2 regions of the Bacillus sp. LJBS17 genome follow, and region 1 is predicted to be linked to the other one. Evidence: riboswitches for the same ligand, from Rfam matches in the RefSeq annotation. Region 1 holds a riboswitch; the other holds the start of a gene.
What was found. A riboswitch is a leader RNA that binds a small molecule or an ion and turns the genes downstream of it on or off. The one in region 1 is predicted to bind S-adenosylmethionine.
Positions count from the first base shown of each region.

Region 1 (7,411 bases):
TTCTCCATGACGTCCCACTCGATCGGTTCAATGTGATCGTTCTTCATTTTAGACCATGGGGGCAGACAGGCTTGTGCAAATAAAGCATAGAGTCGTGAGAGCGATCCGTCATATGCATGGGCGGATGCTCTGACGCCGAAATAACGCGCGAGCTGGAGGCAGTCCCGAAACTCATCAATTCCGTTGACATGCATGACATCGGGCTGAATGATATCCAAACAGCGCTGTGAAAGGAGAGGCACATATTGCGCCGGGCCTTTCATGTTTTCTCCACCGGCAACAGGAACAGACAAACGGCTTCGAAGCATAGCGTAATCCTGCGGGTGATCAAAGGGCAAAGGCTCCTCAAGCCAGCCAATGTTCGTCCATTCGGAGAAATAGCGCTCCCATTTAAAAGCCGCAGCGGCATCGTAGCTTTGGTTTGCGTCCAGAATCATCGTAATGGAGCTGCCTGCTGTATGCTGCAGCGCATTGATGTGCCGGACATCCTCCTTGAATGAAGCCCCGCCAATTTTGACTTTGATTTGCTCAAACCCTTTTTTCAACTGGGCTTCAACATTGGAGACTGAGCGGCTGATCCATTGCGGGGAGTCTGAGTACGATTGAAAAGACGCGTACACAGGAATCTCCTCTCTGTATCGCCCGCCCCATAATTCGCAAACCGAACAATCCGCAGCTTTGGCTGCAATCTCTGTCAGCGCCATGCTTACAGCGGAGGCCGCCCGCTGGTGCCATTTTTGAATCGTGCGCACTAATGACAGGCGGCTGCCGGCCTGTTTTCCTAATAGAAACGGGATGATCCGCTTCGTAAAACCGACATGGAGAGCAGGGAGCCAATCAACGCATTCTCCCCAGCCGTCTATCCCGCTTTCGGTGATAATCCTGATGAGATAACAAGTCCGATATCGTTTAAACCCATTGGCATCTCCGTATGGCTTTTCTAATCGGTGAAATAGCGGAAAGGTTTCAATCCGTACAATTTTCACACTGGGTGCTACCTTTCCTCAGCGGGCTGGAGCCGATTTCCAGCCATTTTAGGGTCTTCTTTTTCTTTTGTTTCTTCATTGTTTTGCTTCACATGGATGAGCATCATCACAAGAATCCCGACAACGAGAGTCAATCCCGCGATGCTTAAAAACATGCCGGGTCTGGACCATTGCATCAGGCGGCCGAAAATCGGAGGACCGATCGCTACCCCTAAGAAACGTACAGAGCCGTACAGCGAGGTGACAAATCCCCGTCTTTCTTTGCCGACAGCCCCGGTAATAAAACTGTTCACACAAGGAAGGACAAGACCTGAGCCTATACTGCTCAGTACAAGAACACTGATAAAAAGGACAAGATTTTCAATGAATGACAGTGCCGCGTAGGATACGGTCATGAACGCCAATCCAAGTACGATCAGCTTTTTCATTAACGATTGCTTTTGCCCGATTTTGCTTCCTGTTGTATAGGACGTCACACACATAACCAAAAGCGGGATCGCTAAAATCAAGCCTTTTTTCACGCCGTCGGTGTCGTATGTTTTTTCAAGAACATCTGAGAGATAAAACAGGATGCCGAATAAAGTAAACAAACAGGTCGCACCGGCTAAATAAGCGGTAAACAGCCATCTGCCTTCGTGTTTAAAGACACTTAACAGCCCTTTTGCATATTTTCCGATTGGTGGCGGTTCTTTTTCCTTTTTCTTTTCTTTAATAAAAATCCAAGTCAGTACGATCGAAATGATACAAAACACAGGAAAGGCAAAAAACGCGCCATACCAGACAAGCAGGGCGATCAGCGAGCCAATGATCGGCGATAGCACTTTCCCCATGCCGTTTGAAGCTTCAACAAGGCCGAGCACCTTGCTCTCCTGGGCGCCTTTAAACAGATCTCCCGTCAGTGCCATGGCAATTGGGCCGGTTCCGGCTGCCCCGATTCCCTGTAACGCTCGTCCTGCCATGACCCAAGGATAGGCATTGTCAAAAAAACCTGCCGCAAACCCGGCTAACAAACCGCCGGCACCATACAAAATTAAGCAGGGAATAATGATGACTTTCCTTGAGAATCGGTCTGCGAGATAACCGACAATCGGAATCGCAAATGCTGCAATCAAGGAAAATACTGTGATCACGAGACTGACTTGAAATTGTGATAAATGAAGTTCAGATTTCATTTTTGGCAAAATCGGAATAAGCATCGAGTTTCCTAGGGTTAATATTAAAGGGATTGAACCGATTGCTACAACCGTCATTCCATTATTTTGTTTTGATGATTCCATCTCAGAGCACACTCCTTTTCTTCTGCTTAGAATGTCCCTGATGGCTTCGTTTATTCAGCGATCAGACAGCAAAAAACCGAACAGAAGATACCTGTTCGGGAAAAAAGAGGGTTAACCGAGAGCCTGTGAAATCAAAGCATATAAGTGTCCATTTTGAATAGGCGCTTTTTTCTGATAAAACAAAAGCGGAGGTTCATCATCTTTACGAAATCCCATTTCTATCAGGCTGTCATGCAGAGACGTGTGTTCACTCGGTATATCGATTCGCATCGGCCCTTGTTTGCCGGCCGCCAGCCTGTTAATTATTTGTGCTGCAACATCTGATGATGCAGCGATGATAGGGCCGAATTTCAAATTGGCCGGTGTCTGTACAGAAAGTCCGTAGCCAATTAGCTGTCCGTCATGATTTCTGGCGATGATACATTCGCATGAAGCAGAAATAAGCTGCTGCAAAAGATTTGATCGATCTCCGCCAAAGGCTTCCAGATCCGCCGCGATTAAGTCGTGAAAATCTTGTTCTCTAAAGGATGTCAGTTCAGCATCAAGCTTTTTTGTATAAGGTTGAAAACTGTGACAGCTGTACTTTCGCACTGAACCTGCCGTATGAAAACCTGCTTTTTCATAAAGCGGCAAACCTTCTTTTGTGGCGCAAAGCCTGATGGCGGTGTTTTCACCCGCTTGGGTGATACAGGCGTTTACCATACGCCGGCCGAGACCGAGCCGTTGATATTCTTTGTCCACGATCACGAGGCCGATAGAAGCAAGCCGGTCAAACAAAAACAAGCCGATGCAGGAAATAATATCACCGCTGACATTTTGATAGCCGTAAAAGCGTCCTTGCTGGACAAGCAGTGCCAGCTCTTGTTCGCCGTAATCCGGCCACCCAGCTTGCCTGCAAAGCCGCAATAGACTAGGGATATGTTCTTCATGAAGCTTAATCAGCTTATCGATTATCCTCATACAGATCACCTGCTTGTTTCGAGTTTTTTATACATGATGATATGAGTGCCTATGCCGGGAATCTCAAACGGTTCGCCGAGTACTTCCCACCCAAGCTTTGAATAGTAGCCTTTCACATGGCTTCTGGCATTGCACCAGACTGCCTGAACGCCGTTCTTTGCCAGTTTCTCTTCCGCGTGTTTGATCAGCGTGCTCCCGCCTTTTTGATCGCGATATCCTTCAAGCGTTGCCATGCCTCTCAGCCGATATGCTGGGGATTCTGTTATTAATGGCTGATTTTGCGGGGAAAAAGAAGCGATGCTGATCAGCTTCCCTTCAAAAAACGCGCCGAGATGAAAGGAGCCTTTTGCATGATCCTCTTCATATTTGCATTGTTCAATGGATTGATGGGGGCGCAGAATGCGGTGCCGGATTTCATATGTATCTTCCGCGGATATGGTTTTGACTTCGAGCATAATGTTCCTCCTCATGACTGTTTTTCTATATCGTAACACGAATCCCGTTGAAAAAGACCGCCCGATTGGATCAGACAGTCTTTTAAGGGATTAATGCAAAAAGATATTTTGGCGCTGCTCATCTTTTTGCTGAATATATGAAGTGAGCTCAGCGGTTAAGTCAGATCTGAGGAAAGGCGTTATCAAGTAGATGCCGTTAAACAGCTCGCATGCCGTATCCAGCAGGGAGCGTGCAATTGCAAGGCCTTCCGCTTTTTGCTTTTCTTTATCTTCACCGGCATGGGCCATTTTTTCTCGAATCGTATCAGACAGCTTAATGCCGGGAATTTCATTATGGATGAATTCGGCATTCCGGCTGCTTGTCAGCGGCATGATGCCGATATAGATCGGCGTCTTCAGATGTTTTGTTTCGTTATGGATATCGACAAGCTGCTGCTCGGAATAGACAGGCTGAGAAACAAAATAATCTGCGCCGCAATCTATTTTTTTCTCAAGCCGTTTTACCGCTTTATCCAGATGGCGGACGTTAGGATTAAATGCGGCGGCAACTGAGAAATTCGTTTTCTTGCCGAGCGGTTTTCCAGACAGAGACAGACCTTCATTGAATTGTTTGATCAGCCTGATTAAATCAAAAGATGTTAAATCATATACAGACGTCGCACCAGGAAAATCCCCGATTTTAGAAGGGTCACCTGTAATAGCAAGCACGTCATTCAGCCCTAACGTATCAAGGCCCATTAAATGTGACTGTAAGCCGATAATGTTACGGTCACGGCACGTAATATGGACAAGGGAACGCATATCGAGCTGTTGCTTGATGAGAGCGCCGCAGGCAACATTGCTGATCCGCGGGGTCGCCAGAGAATTGTCGGCGAGTGTCAGGGCATCGATTCCCGCTTCTTTTAATTCAGCAGCAGCGGACAGAAATTTGTCAAAGCTCAGTTTTTTCGGCGGATCCAGCTCTACGATAATAGAGCGTTTTTTCGCTGCGATCTCATCCAGGCCGGGCTCGGTTCGCTCGTGATGAACAGAAATGAATTCTTTGGCCCGGGTTTTGACTTCTTTTTCCGTAATCGGAACCAGCCCGCCAACTGCTTCCGCCATCGCCCTGATGTGATTCGGCGTTGTGCCGCAGCAGCCGCCGATAATCCGCGCGCCTTGCTTTCGGAATTCTGACGCGCTGTTTTGAAAATACGTGTCGTCTGTTTCATAGACGAGCCGTCCCTCTTCAAGCGAAGGAAGACTGCTGTTCGGATAAACGGATAAGAATACGTCATCAAAAATCGGCACTTCGCTGAGCGCTTCAATCATGTGATAAGGCCCGAGCCGGCAGTTAATGCCGACGATATCAGCCCCGAGATCCGCAATCGATCGCAATGCGTCAGAAAGCGGTGTTCCGTCCTGCAATACGCCTTGCTCGTGCATGGAGACATTGAGCATAATCGGAAGATCAGTCTCTTTGCGCGCGATTTTCAGCACTTCACGGGCTTCTTCCAAATCATAATATGTTTCTAACAGCAAGCCATCCGGCTCTTCATGCAGCAGCAGATACAACTGCTCGCGGAAGCTGCGCTTAATTTCGTCAAGACTGTACGCGTTTTTATTAAATGTCCGTATGCCGCCCATCGTTCCAAGCACGTATGCATCGCCTGCTGAAGCCCGCGCAATCTTTACGGCCTCCTGATTCATTTTTTTGATGTCATCCTCAAGACCGTGTCTGGATAATTTAATATAGTTGGCCCCGTACGTATTCGTTTGAATAATGTTGGCTCCCGCTTCAACATACGCTTTATGTATGCGCTGAATTTCCTCCGGCTTTGAAATATTGAGCTCCTCAAAACACCTGTCAATGCCATAGGAGTAGAGGAGTGTCCCCATGGCGCCGTCACCGATTAACACCTGTCTTTGCAAATCTTCTAAAAGTCCCATTGTCTGCCTCCTTTATTCACGTCAGCAAGGAAAAAAGAGAAATAAAAAAAGTCCTCTTAAGAAGAAGACTTTGTCAGTGATTTTGTCTCTTCTTATCTTCCAAGCTGTTCGAGCTTGCTGGATTTAGCACCTTGGTCATGGCTGATCGCCATTACACCGGTTGCTGAAGCTTCGTCGGGCCAGTCCCTCTGCTTCTCTTGATAAGAACGGATATGAAATTTTCGTGTCAGGAAGTGCCAAAAGATACCTGGCGTTTTTCCCTTTCTCCAAATTTACCGAAAATAAAGACAATAATCAATAGGAATCAGAAAATTTATCTGAAATTTATAAATTGAACGTCAATTGGCAGGTCTGCTCCCCGCACAGCTGAGATAATCTGCTGCAGGTCATCTTTGTTTTTTCCGGTGACACGCACTTGATCATCCTGCACCTGAGACTTTACTTTCAGTCCGGAGTTTTTGATGATCGTATTGATTTTTTTTGCGTTGTCCTTGTCAATGCCTTGAACAAGCTTTGCACGCTGGCGCACCGTTCCGCCTGACGCGTTTTCAACCTTGCCGTACTCAATGTTTTTTGTCGGTACGTTTCGTTTAATCAATTTGCTGACCAGCACATCTTTCAGCTGGCTTAATTTGAAGTCGTCATCAGAAACGAGGACCAGCTCCTCTTTATCTAAAGAAATGTCACTTTTGCTGCCTTTAAAGTCGTATCGGGTACTGATTTCCTTCAGTGCGATTTGGATTGCGTTTTGCACTTCAGGCAATTCCACCTTGGATACAATATCAAATGAGCTTTCTTTTGCCATATGAAAACCTCCATAACATTTAACTTATGTGTTGATTATAGTAGAATAAAGAGAAACTTCCAACAGAACAAAGAATCAATTTGTGATGATTGGAAAAAATGTTAACAAAATCCGCAGAGAATAAGCGGAACAGGAAGGACGATAGCATGAGACCAGGGCAGCAATTAACCTTGAGTATAGATCACCAAACCGACTTCGGTTACTTTTTAACCGATGGGGAAGATACGATTCTCTTACATAACAGTGAAATGACTGAGGATATCGAGGACAGAGACGAAGTAGAAGTCTTTATATACGTAGACCAGCAGGAAAGGCTTGCGGCCACGATGAAAATTCCGGTCATCAGCGCGGATGAATATGGCTGGGTTGAAGTGGTGGATAAAGTGGAAGATATGGGCGTTTTCGTTGATGTCGGTTTATCGAAGGACGCACTAGTCGCAACTGAGCATTTGCCGCCGTACGAAGATGTCTGGCCGCAAAAAGGGGACAAACTTTACTGTATGCTGAAGGTGACGAACCGGGGGCGCATGTTTGCGAAACCAGCGCCGGAAGATATCATCAGCGAACTGTTTACCGACGCTTCAGAAGATCTGATGAATAAAGAGCTGACAGGTACGGTGTACAGGCTGATCGCATCGGGTTCATTCGTGATCACGGATGACGGTATCCGCTGTTTTATTCACCCGTCAGAAAGAAAAGAGGAGCCAAGACTCGGTTCAAGAGTCACAGGCCGGGTGATTCAAGTGAAAGAAGACGGTTCAGTCAACTTGTCGCTGCTTCCAAGAAAACAGGATGCAATGTCAGTTGATGCTGAGTGCATTCTAACGTATATGAGAACGAGAAACGGTGCCATGCCGTACAGTGACAAAAGCCAGCCTGACGATATCAGAGAACGTTTTAATATGAGCAAAGCCGCCTTTAAACGCGCGCTGGGCCATTTGATGAAAAACGGAAAAGTGTATCAGGAAAATGGATGGACATACGAGAAAAAATAGCATG
Region 1 covers NZ_CP079759.1:1,156,225-1,163,635, forward strand. The annotation lists gene KXZ66_RS05900 (mandelate racemase/muconate lactonizing enzyme family protein) at 1-986, opposite strand, end outside; gene KXZ66_RS05905 (MFS transporter) at 995-2,263, opposite strand; gene KXZ66_RS05910 (GNAT family N-acetyltransferase) at 2,375-3,223, opposite strand; gene KXZ66_RS05915 (GNAT family N-acetyltransferase) at 3,229-3,678, opposite strand; gene KXZ66_RS05920 (bifunctional homocysteine S-methyltransferase/methylenetetrahydrofolate reductase) at 3,769-5,607, opposite strand; SAM riboswitch class I at 5,697-5,814, opposite strand; gene KXZ66_RS05925 (YajQ family cyclic di-GMP-binding protein) at 5,921-6,412, opposite strand; gene KXZ66_RS05930 (CvfB family protein) at 6,511-7,407, shown strand.

Region 2 (7,411 bases), 1.9 Mb from region 1:
AATATGGCAAGCTGAAAGGAATGGACCTTCCACTTTTCCTTTTTCTGTTTGAATTGATACTGCTCGTGAAGCAGATCAATGGTTTCTTTGCTGTTTCTCAAGAGAATTCAGCTCCTTCCATATCGTTTGAAACAGTGTCTGGAAGGAAGGTTCCTGACGGGCGTCAAAAGGCAACATCGCGGCCAATTCCTTAGGAATGGTAAAAATCTGATGGATGGTGCCCGGCTGATTTGAAAATAAAAAGATCGTATCGCTCATCGCTATCGCTTCCCCTATATCATGAGTGACAAGCACTGCTGTTTTTTGATATTCCTTTAATGTGCGGAATACCAGGTTTTCCAAAGACAGCTTTGTCTGAAAATCAAGCGCGGAAAATGGCTCATCCAGCAAAAGCAGACTAGGGTTAGGCGCAAGTGTTCTTGCAAGCGCAGCCCGCTGGCGCATCCCGCCTGACAGCTCTTTCGGATATTTTTTCTCCACATCTATGAGGCCGAACTCCGGCAATAGACCGAGTGCAGCGGCTTTGCTTTCTTCTGTCAGCGTGTCGGCGATTTTTAAACCGAGAAGCACATTTTCCTCGATAGATTTCCAGGGAAATAAGTAATCCTGCTGAAGCATATAGCCAATATTATGTTCTTTTTGATTCGGCTCACGGCCTTCAATCAGAACTCTGCCTTCTGATGGCTCAATCAAACCGGCAATAATGGAAAGCAGTGTTGTTTTTCCGCAGCCGCTTGGGCCGAGAAATGAGATGAAATCACCTTTTTCGGCATCGAAATGAATATCCCGCACAGCCGTTGTTTTTTCTTTAATAGAAAAATAAGTATGGGTTACATGGTCGACATGTAAGAAAGACATAGATGGCGCCTCCTATTTCTCCGAGGTGACTTTTTCAGCAATTTCTTTATTTACAAGCTGATTGTATGGAATGTGCTTCGGCAGTTCTCCCGATTGATCCATAATGGTTTGGAGAAGCTCCCATTCTTTTTCGTTAAGCAGAGGGTCTGGTGAATATGAATGCTGTTTTTTATAGCGTTCAATGGATGTTTCGATGACGTCTGGGTCGGTATCATCAAATTCATCTTTAATGGCATCTGTGATGTCCTTCGCAGAATGGTTTTCAACCCACTGTTGCGCCTTATAAATGGCCTTTGTAAACTTGACGGCTGTGTCTTCATTTTTCTTCAAATAGCTTTGTTTCGCCATAAAAGTCGTATAAGGAACCTCTCCTGATTCTTCTCCGAATGAAGCCACGATATGGCCGATGCCTTTTTTCTCAAAGAGAGAAGCCTGCGGTTCAAAGAGCTGTACATACTCACCGGTTCCAGAAGCAAACGCATTGGCAATATTGGCGAAGTCTATGTTCTGGATGAGGTCTATATCCTTATGCGGGTCAATCTTATGTTTGTTCAGTACATACTCGCCGACCATTTGCGGCATGCCGCCTTTTCGCTGACCGAGAAACGTTTTTCCTTTCAACTGATCCCAGTCGAAGTGTTCAACATCTTCTCTCGCGACAAGAAACGTTCCGTCTGTCTGAGTCAGCTGGGCGAAATTAATGACGGGATCTTTAGCCCCTTGCGCTTCGACATAAATAGATGTTTCTGACCCGACAAGCGCGATGTCGGAGCCGTTGGAAAGAAGCGATGTCATCGTTTTGTCTCCGCCCCAGGTCGTATTCACATCGACATCAAGCCCTTCTTCTTTAAAAAACCCTTTAGACTCAGCAACATATAAAGGTGCGTAAAAAATTGAATGGGTCACTTCAGCTACCTTGACTTTTGTGAGCGTTTCTTCCTGCTTGCAAGCCGCCAGGGCGAACATCAGAAAGATACTGCCGACACAGGCGAAGCTCAGCCTTAACCATCTGTTCACATAGACAACCTCCTTATTTCGCATCAAGTTAATATCCTTTTTTGCTTTACATATCGTATGATGGGTATAAAAATGTGTGAATGCCTAACCAGGTTCTCCGGATGTAATTTTGGAGTAAGGAAAGCATATAGAAAAAAAGGAGGCGGCTGTTTTGATTGTAGAGAAAAGAAGATTTCCGTCGCCAAGCCAGCATGTGCGTTTGTATACGATCTGCTATCTGTCAAATGGATTACGGGTTAAGGGGCTTCTGGCTGAGCCAGCGGAACCCGGACAATATGACGGATTTTTATATTTGCGCGGCGGGATTAAAAGCGTGGGCATGGTTCGGCCGGGCCGGATTATCCAGTTTGCATCCCAAGGGTTTGTGGTGTTTGCTCCTTTTTACAGAGGAAATCAAGGAGGAGAAGGCAATGAGGATTTTGCAGGAGAAGACAGGGAGGATGCATTTTCTGCTTTTCGCCTGCTTCAGCAGCACCCAAATGTCAAGAAGGATAGAATCCACATCTTCGGTTTTTCCCGCGGCGGAATTATGGGAATGCTCACTGCGATCGAAATGGGCGGGCAGGCAGCTTCATTTGTTTCCTGGGGAGGCGTCAGTGATATGATTCTTACATACGAGGAGCGGCAGGATTTGCGGCGAATGATGAAAAGAGTCATCGGCGGAACACCGAAAAAGGTGCCTGAGGAATATCAATGGAGGACACCGTTTGACCAAGTAAATAAAATTCAGGCACCCGTGCTGTTAATCCATGGAGAAAAAGACCAAAATGTTTCGATTCAGCATTCCTATTTATTTGAAGAGAAGCTAAAACAACTGCATAAGCCGGTGGAGACGTGGTACTACAGTACATTCACACATTATTTCCCGCCAAAAGAAAACCGGCGTATCGTGCGGCAGCTCACACAATGGATGAAAAACCGCTGACAGTGAAATATGTTATGATAAAGAAAAAAGAGAACGAAAGGGGATTTCACTTTGGGAATGCCTGTTGAATTTAATACACTGATTGTGACAAAAGGAAAAGAAGTTCGCATAGATGAAAATATATTCACGTTAGAGAAGGACGGATACCGAGTATATCCGATGGAGATTCCAATGGATGTACGCAAAACAAAGTTTGGCGAAAAGTCAGGCACAGCTGAAGTGCAGAAGCTTCAATGGGAAGAAGGCCGGACCATCATTACATACAAGCTGACTTCTTTGCATTCCGTCAATTAAAACAAGCCAAGAGCATAATTGCTCTTGGCTTTTGTTTTTTATACGAGAGGGCCGCCTGCCTGGGCGATGGCATCGGTATGTGCGAACTTTTTAAAGTTCTCTTTGAATTCATTTGCAAGGTAGACTGCTTTTTCTTTGTATTCTTCCTTGTTGGTCCACGTATTTTCAGGCTGAAGGATATGATCAGGAACGCCAGGAACATGTGCCGGAATGTGCAGGCCGAAAATATCGTCAGTTATCATTTCAGCATCCTCTAATTTACCTTCAATCGCTGCTTTGACCATTGCTCTAGTGTAAGAAAGCTTCATTCGTTCGCCTGTGCCGTAGCCGCCCCCGGTCCAGCCGGTATTGACTAAGAAAACGTCTGCGCCGTGTTCATCGATCTTTTTGCCGAGCATCTCAGCATAGACGTGAGCAGGAAGCGGCAGGAAAGGTGAGCCGAAGCATGTAGAGAACGTCGTTTCAGGAGACGTGACACCACGTTCGGTTCCGGCGAGCTTACTCGTGTAACCGCTCAAGAAATGGTACATCGCCTGCTCCTTCGTTAGTTTGCTGATCGGCGGCAGGACTCCGAATGCATCAGCCGTCAAAAATACAATTGCTGACGGATGGCCGGCCATGCTTGGAGTCACGATGTTGTCAATCATATGAATCGGGTAAGCTGCCCGCGTGTTTTCAGTATAGAAGGAATCATCATAATTGGCTTCGCGTGTATCTTCGTCAACAACGACATTTTCGAGAACAGACCCGAAACGGATCGCGTTAAAGATTTGCGGCTCCTTTTCCTCGCTTAAATGAATGCACTTAGCGTAGCACCCGCCTTCAATATTAAAGACACCTGTATCAGACCAGCCATGTTCATCGTCACCGATCAGCTTGCGGTCAGCATCTGCCGACAGGGTGGTCTTGCCTGTTCCTGACAGTCCGAAGAAAAGGGCGACATCGCCTTTTTCACCGACATTGGCGGAGCAGTGCATAGATAAAATATCTCTTTCAGGCAGCAGGAAATTCATAATGGAGAAAATGGACTTCTTCATTTCACCGGCATACTCAGTTCCGCCGATTAAAATTGTCCGCTTTTCGAAAGAGACAATAATAAACGTTTCGGAATGAGTGCCGTCTGTTTTTGGATCCGCTTTGAAATGCGGAGCAGAAAGAATGGTGAACGGCTGCTCAACTGTTTTCTTATCATTTCCTTCCGGACGGATAAACAGCTGCCGCGCAAATAAATTGTGCCATGCGAACTCATTTACGACAGTGATCGGCAGCCTGTATTTCTCGTCTGCTCCGGCAAATCCTTCGAAAACAAACAGCTCATCTCGCTCCTTTAAATAGCTGACAACTTTCGTGTACAGCCGCTCAAACGCTTCTTCTGAAATCGGCTGATTCACCGGGCCCCAATCGATCTTATTTTTCGTGCTTTCTTCCTCCACGATGAATTTATCTTTAGGTGAGCGTCCTGTGTAAGCGCCTGTAGTCGCACGAACAGCACCTGTGGATGTTAAAATGCCTTCGTTTCGGGAGAGGACTTTTTCTGTTAGCTGTGCTGCAGATAAATTATGACGCACATTTGGACATGTTAATAAGGCTTGTAAATCAGCGGTCAAATCAACTGAGTTCATATGAAACCTTCCTTTATCGTTTTTTGTGTTTTGCTAATTGTGAATTAGTATAACATATATTTTCAAATAGTCTATACTATTTATTATTTTTTGTGTGTGCATTTCCATTGTTTTCCCTCAATATAGGTGCCTATTTCTTCTGAATCATATTGACATTGCAAACCCTTTTACGATAAGATATTTCATTGAGCGGATACTCTTATCCCGAGCTGGCGGAGGGACAGGCCCTATGAAGCCCAGCAACCGGTTTCTCTGTTATTTATTATGTTCAACTGAGTGAGACAACCAAGGTGCTAACCTGTTGCAAGGTTGTATGATTCCTTGAGCGATAAGAGTGAAAGGCACAAAGACCAAACCCTTTCCTCGATGGAAAAGGTTTTTTTATTTCATAAATATGCCAATTAACATTCTCTAATATAACTGTACATTGTATAAGAGGGAGCGAGTTCCGTATCATATATACAAGGTCTTTCGGGAGGCCTTGTGCAGGAGGAAGCAAATCATGAGTAAAAATCGTCGTTTATTTACATCAGAATCTGTTACGGAGGGGCATCCGGATAAAATCTGTGACCAGATTTCTGACAGCATTTTAGATGAAATTTTAAAGAAAGACCCTAACGCGCGTGTTGCTTGTGAAACATCTGTGACAACAGGTTTGGTTCTTGTAAGCGGAGAGATCACAACTTCTACGTATGTTGACATTCCGAAAACGGTTCGCCAAACCATTAAAGAAATCGGATACACACGTGCAAAATACGGATTTGATGCGGAAACTTGTGCGGTTTTAACATCAATTGATGAGCAGTCTGCTGATATCGCGATGGGCGTAGACCAAGCGCTTGAAGCCCGTGAAGGCACAATGAGCGACGAAGAAATTGAAGCGATTGGTGCGGGTGACCAAGGATTAATGTTCGGTTATGCGTGCAACGAAACGAAAGAGCTTATGCCTCTTCCAATTTCACTTGCCCATAAATTAGCCCGCCGCCTAAGTGAAGTCCGTAAAGAAGATATTCTTCCGTACCTTCGCCCTGACGGCAAAACACAGGTAACGGTTGAGTACGATGAAAATAACAAACCAGTCCGCATTGACGCGATTGTTATTTCAACTCAGCATCATCCTGAAATTACACTTGAGCAAATTCAGCGCAACATTAAAGAACATGTCATCAATCCGGTTGTTCCTGAAGAGCTGATTGATGAAGAAACAAAATATTTCATCAACCCTACAGGACGTTTCGTAATCGGAGGCCCTCAAGGGGATGCGGGACTTACAGGACGCAAAATCATCGTTGATACGTACGGCGGCTATGCACGCCACGGCGGAGGCGCGTTCTCAGGTAAGGACGCGACGAAGGTAGACCGTTCTGCAGCTTATGCGGCAAGATACGTTGCGAAAAACATCGTTGCGGCTGAGCTTGCTGATTCTTGCGAAGTACAGCTTGCTTACGCGATCGGTGTTGCACAGCCTGTGTCAATCTCAATCAACACATTCGGTTCAGGAAAAGCTTCTGAGGAAAAACTGATTGAAGTTGTTCGCAATAACTTTGATTTACGACCTGCCGGCATTATCAAAATGCTTGATTTGCGCCGTCCGATCTACAAACAAACTGCTGCGTACGGCCACTTTGGACGTCACGATGTTGACCTTCCATGGGAGCGCACAGACAAAGCGGAGCAGCTGCGTAAAGAAGCGTTAGGAGAATAATTTTATAGCCGCTTACTGGTTAAGCGGCTTTCCCTTTTTTATCGTTGTATTCATGTTTATTTTTTTACATAACTGTGAAACCAAATACTATTCACAGCGTCTATAAATAGGGGTTCAATGATGACAATTTTAATTATGGAGGCAATACTATGTGTGGATTTGTCGGGGTTTTTAACAAGCATCCGTTAGCTCAAACCGCTGATCAAGAAGAACTAATCAAACAAATGAACCAAATGATCGTTCACCGCGGTCCTGACAGTGATGGATATTTCCATGATGAGCACGTCGGCTTCGGATTCAGACGGCTCAGCATTATTGATGTAGAAAATGGCGGACAGCCTTTATCATATGAAGATGAAACATATTGGATTATCTTTAACGGAGAAATCTATAACTATATTGAACTGAGAGAAGAGCTTGAAGCAAAGGGGTACACATTCAACACGGATTCGGACACAGAGGTTCTTCTTGCGACTTACCGTCACTATAAAGAAGAAGCGGCGTCCAAACTGCGCGGTATGTTTGCCTTTCTGATTTGGAATAAAAACGATCATGTGCTTTATGGGGCAAGAGATCCATTCGGCATTAAACCGTTGTACTACACAACGATCAATGATCAGGTTTATTTTGCCTCAGAGAGAAAAAGTTTAATGGTTGCTCAGAATGATATTGAAATAGATAAAGAGGCATTGCAGCAGTACATGTCTTTCCAATTTGTTCCTGAACCAAGCACGCTTGATGCCCATGTGAAAAAAGTAGAGCCGGGTTCACAATTCACAATCCGCCCGGACGGCGATATCACATTCAAAACGTATTTCAAAGCGAACTTCAAGCCGGTTCAGACTGAAGAAGACAAGCTTGTGAAAGAAGTCCGAGACGCGATCTATGACTCTGTAAACGTTCATATGAGAAGTGACGTTCCTGTCGGTTCGTTTCTGTCTGGCGGGATTGATTCTTCCTTTATTGTGTCTGTTGCGAAGGAATTTCATC
Region 2 covers NZ_CP079759.1:3,033,415-3,040,825, reverse strand. The annotation lists gene KXZ66_RS15695 (ABC transporter permease) at 1-101, opposite strand, end outside; gene KXZ66_RS15690 (ABC transporter ATP-binding protein) at 76-858, opposite strand; gene KXZ66_RS15685 (ABC transporter substrate-binding protein) at 871-1,875, opposite strand; gene KXZ66_RS15680 (alpha/beta hydrolase family protein) at 2,027-2,800, shown strand; gene KXZ66_RS15675 (DUF2584 domain-containing protein) at 2,852-3,094, shown strand; gene pckA (phosphoenolpyruvate carboxykinase (ATP)) at 3,133-4,716, opposite strand; SAM riboswitch class I at 4,913-5,051, shown strand; gene metK (methionine adenosyltransferase) at 5,219-6,421, shown strand; gene asnB (asparagine synthase (glutamine-hydrolyzing)) at 6,571-7,411, shown strand, end outside.
Region 2: it holds a riboswitch for S-adenosylmethionine, as region 1 does, so the genes downstream of both, metK (methionine adenosyltransferase) here and KXZ66_RS05920 (bifunctional homocysteine S-methyltransferase/methylenetetrahydrofolate reductase) in region 1, are expected to answer to the same signal.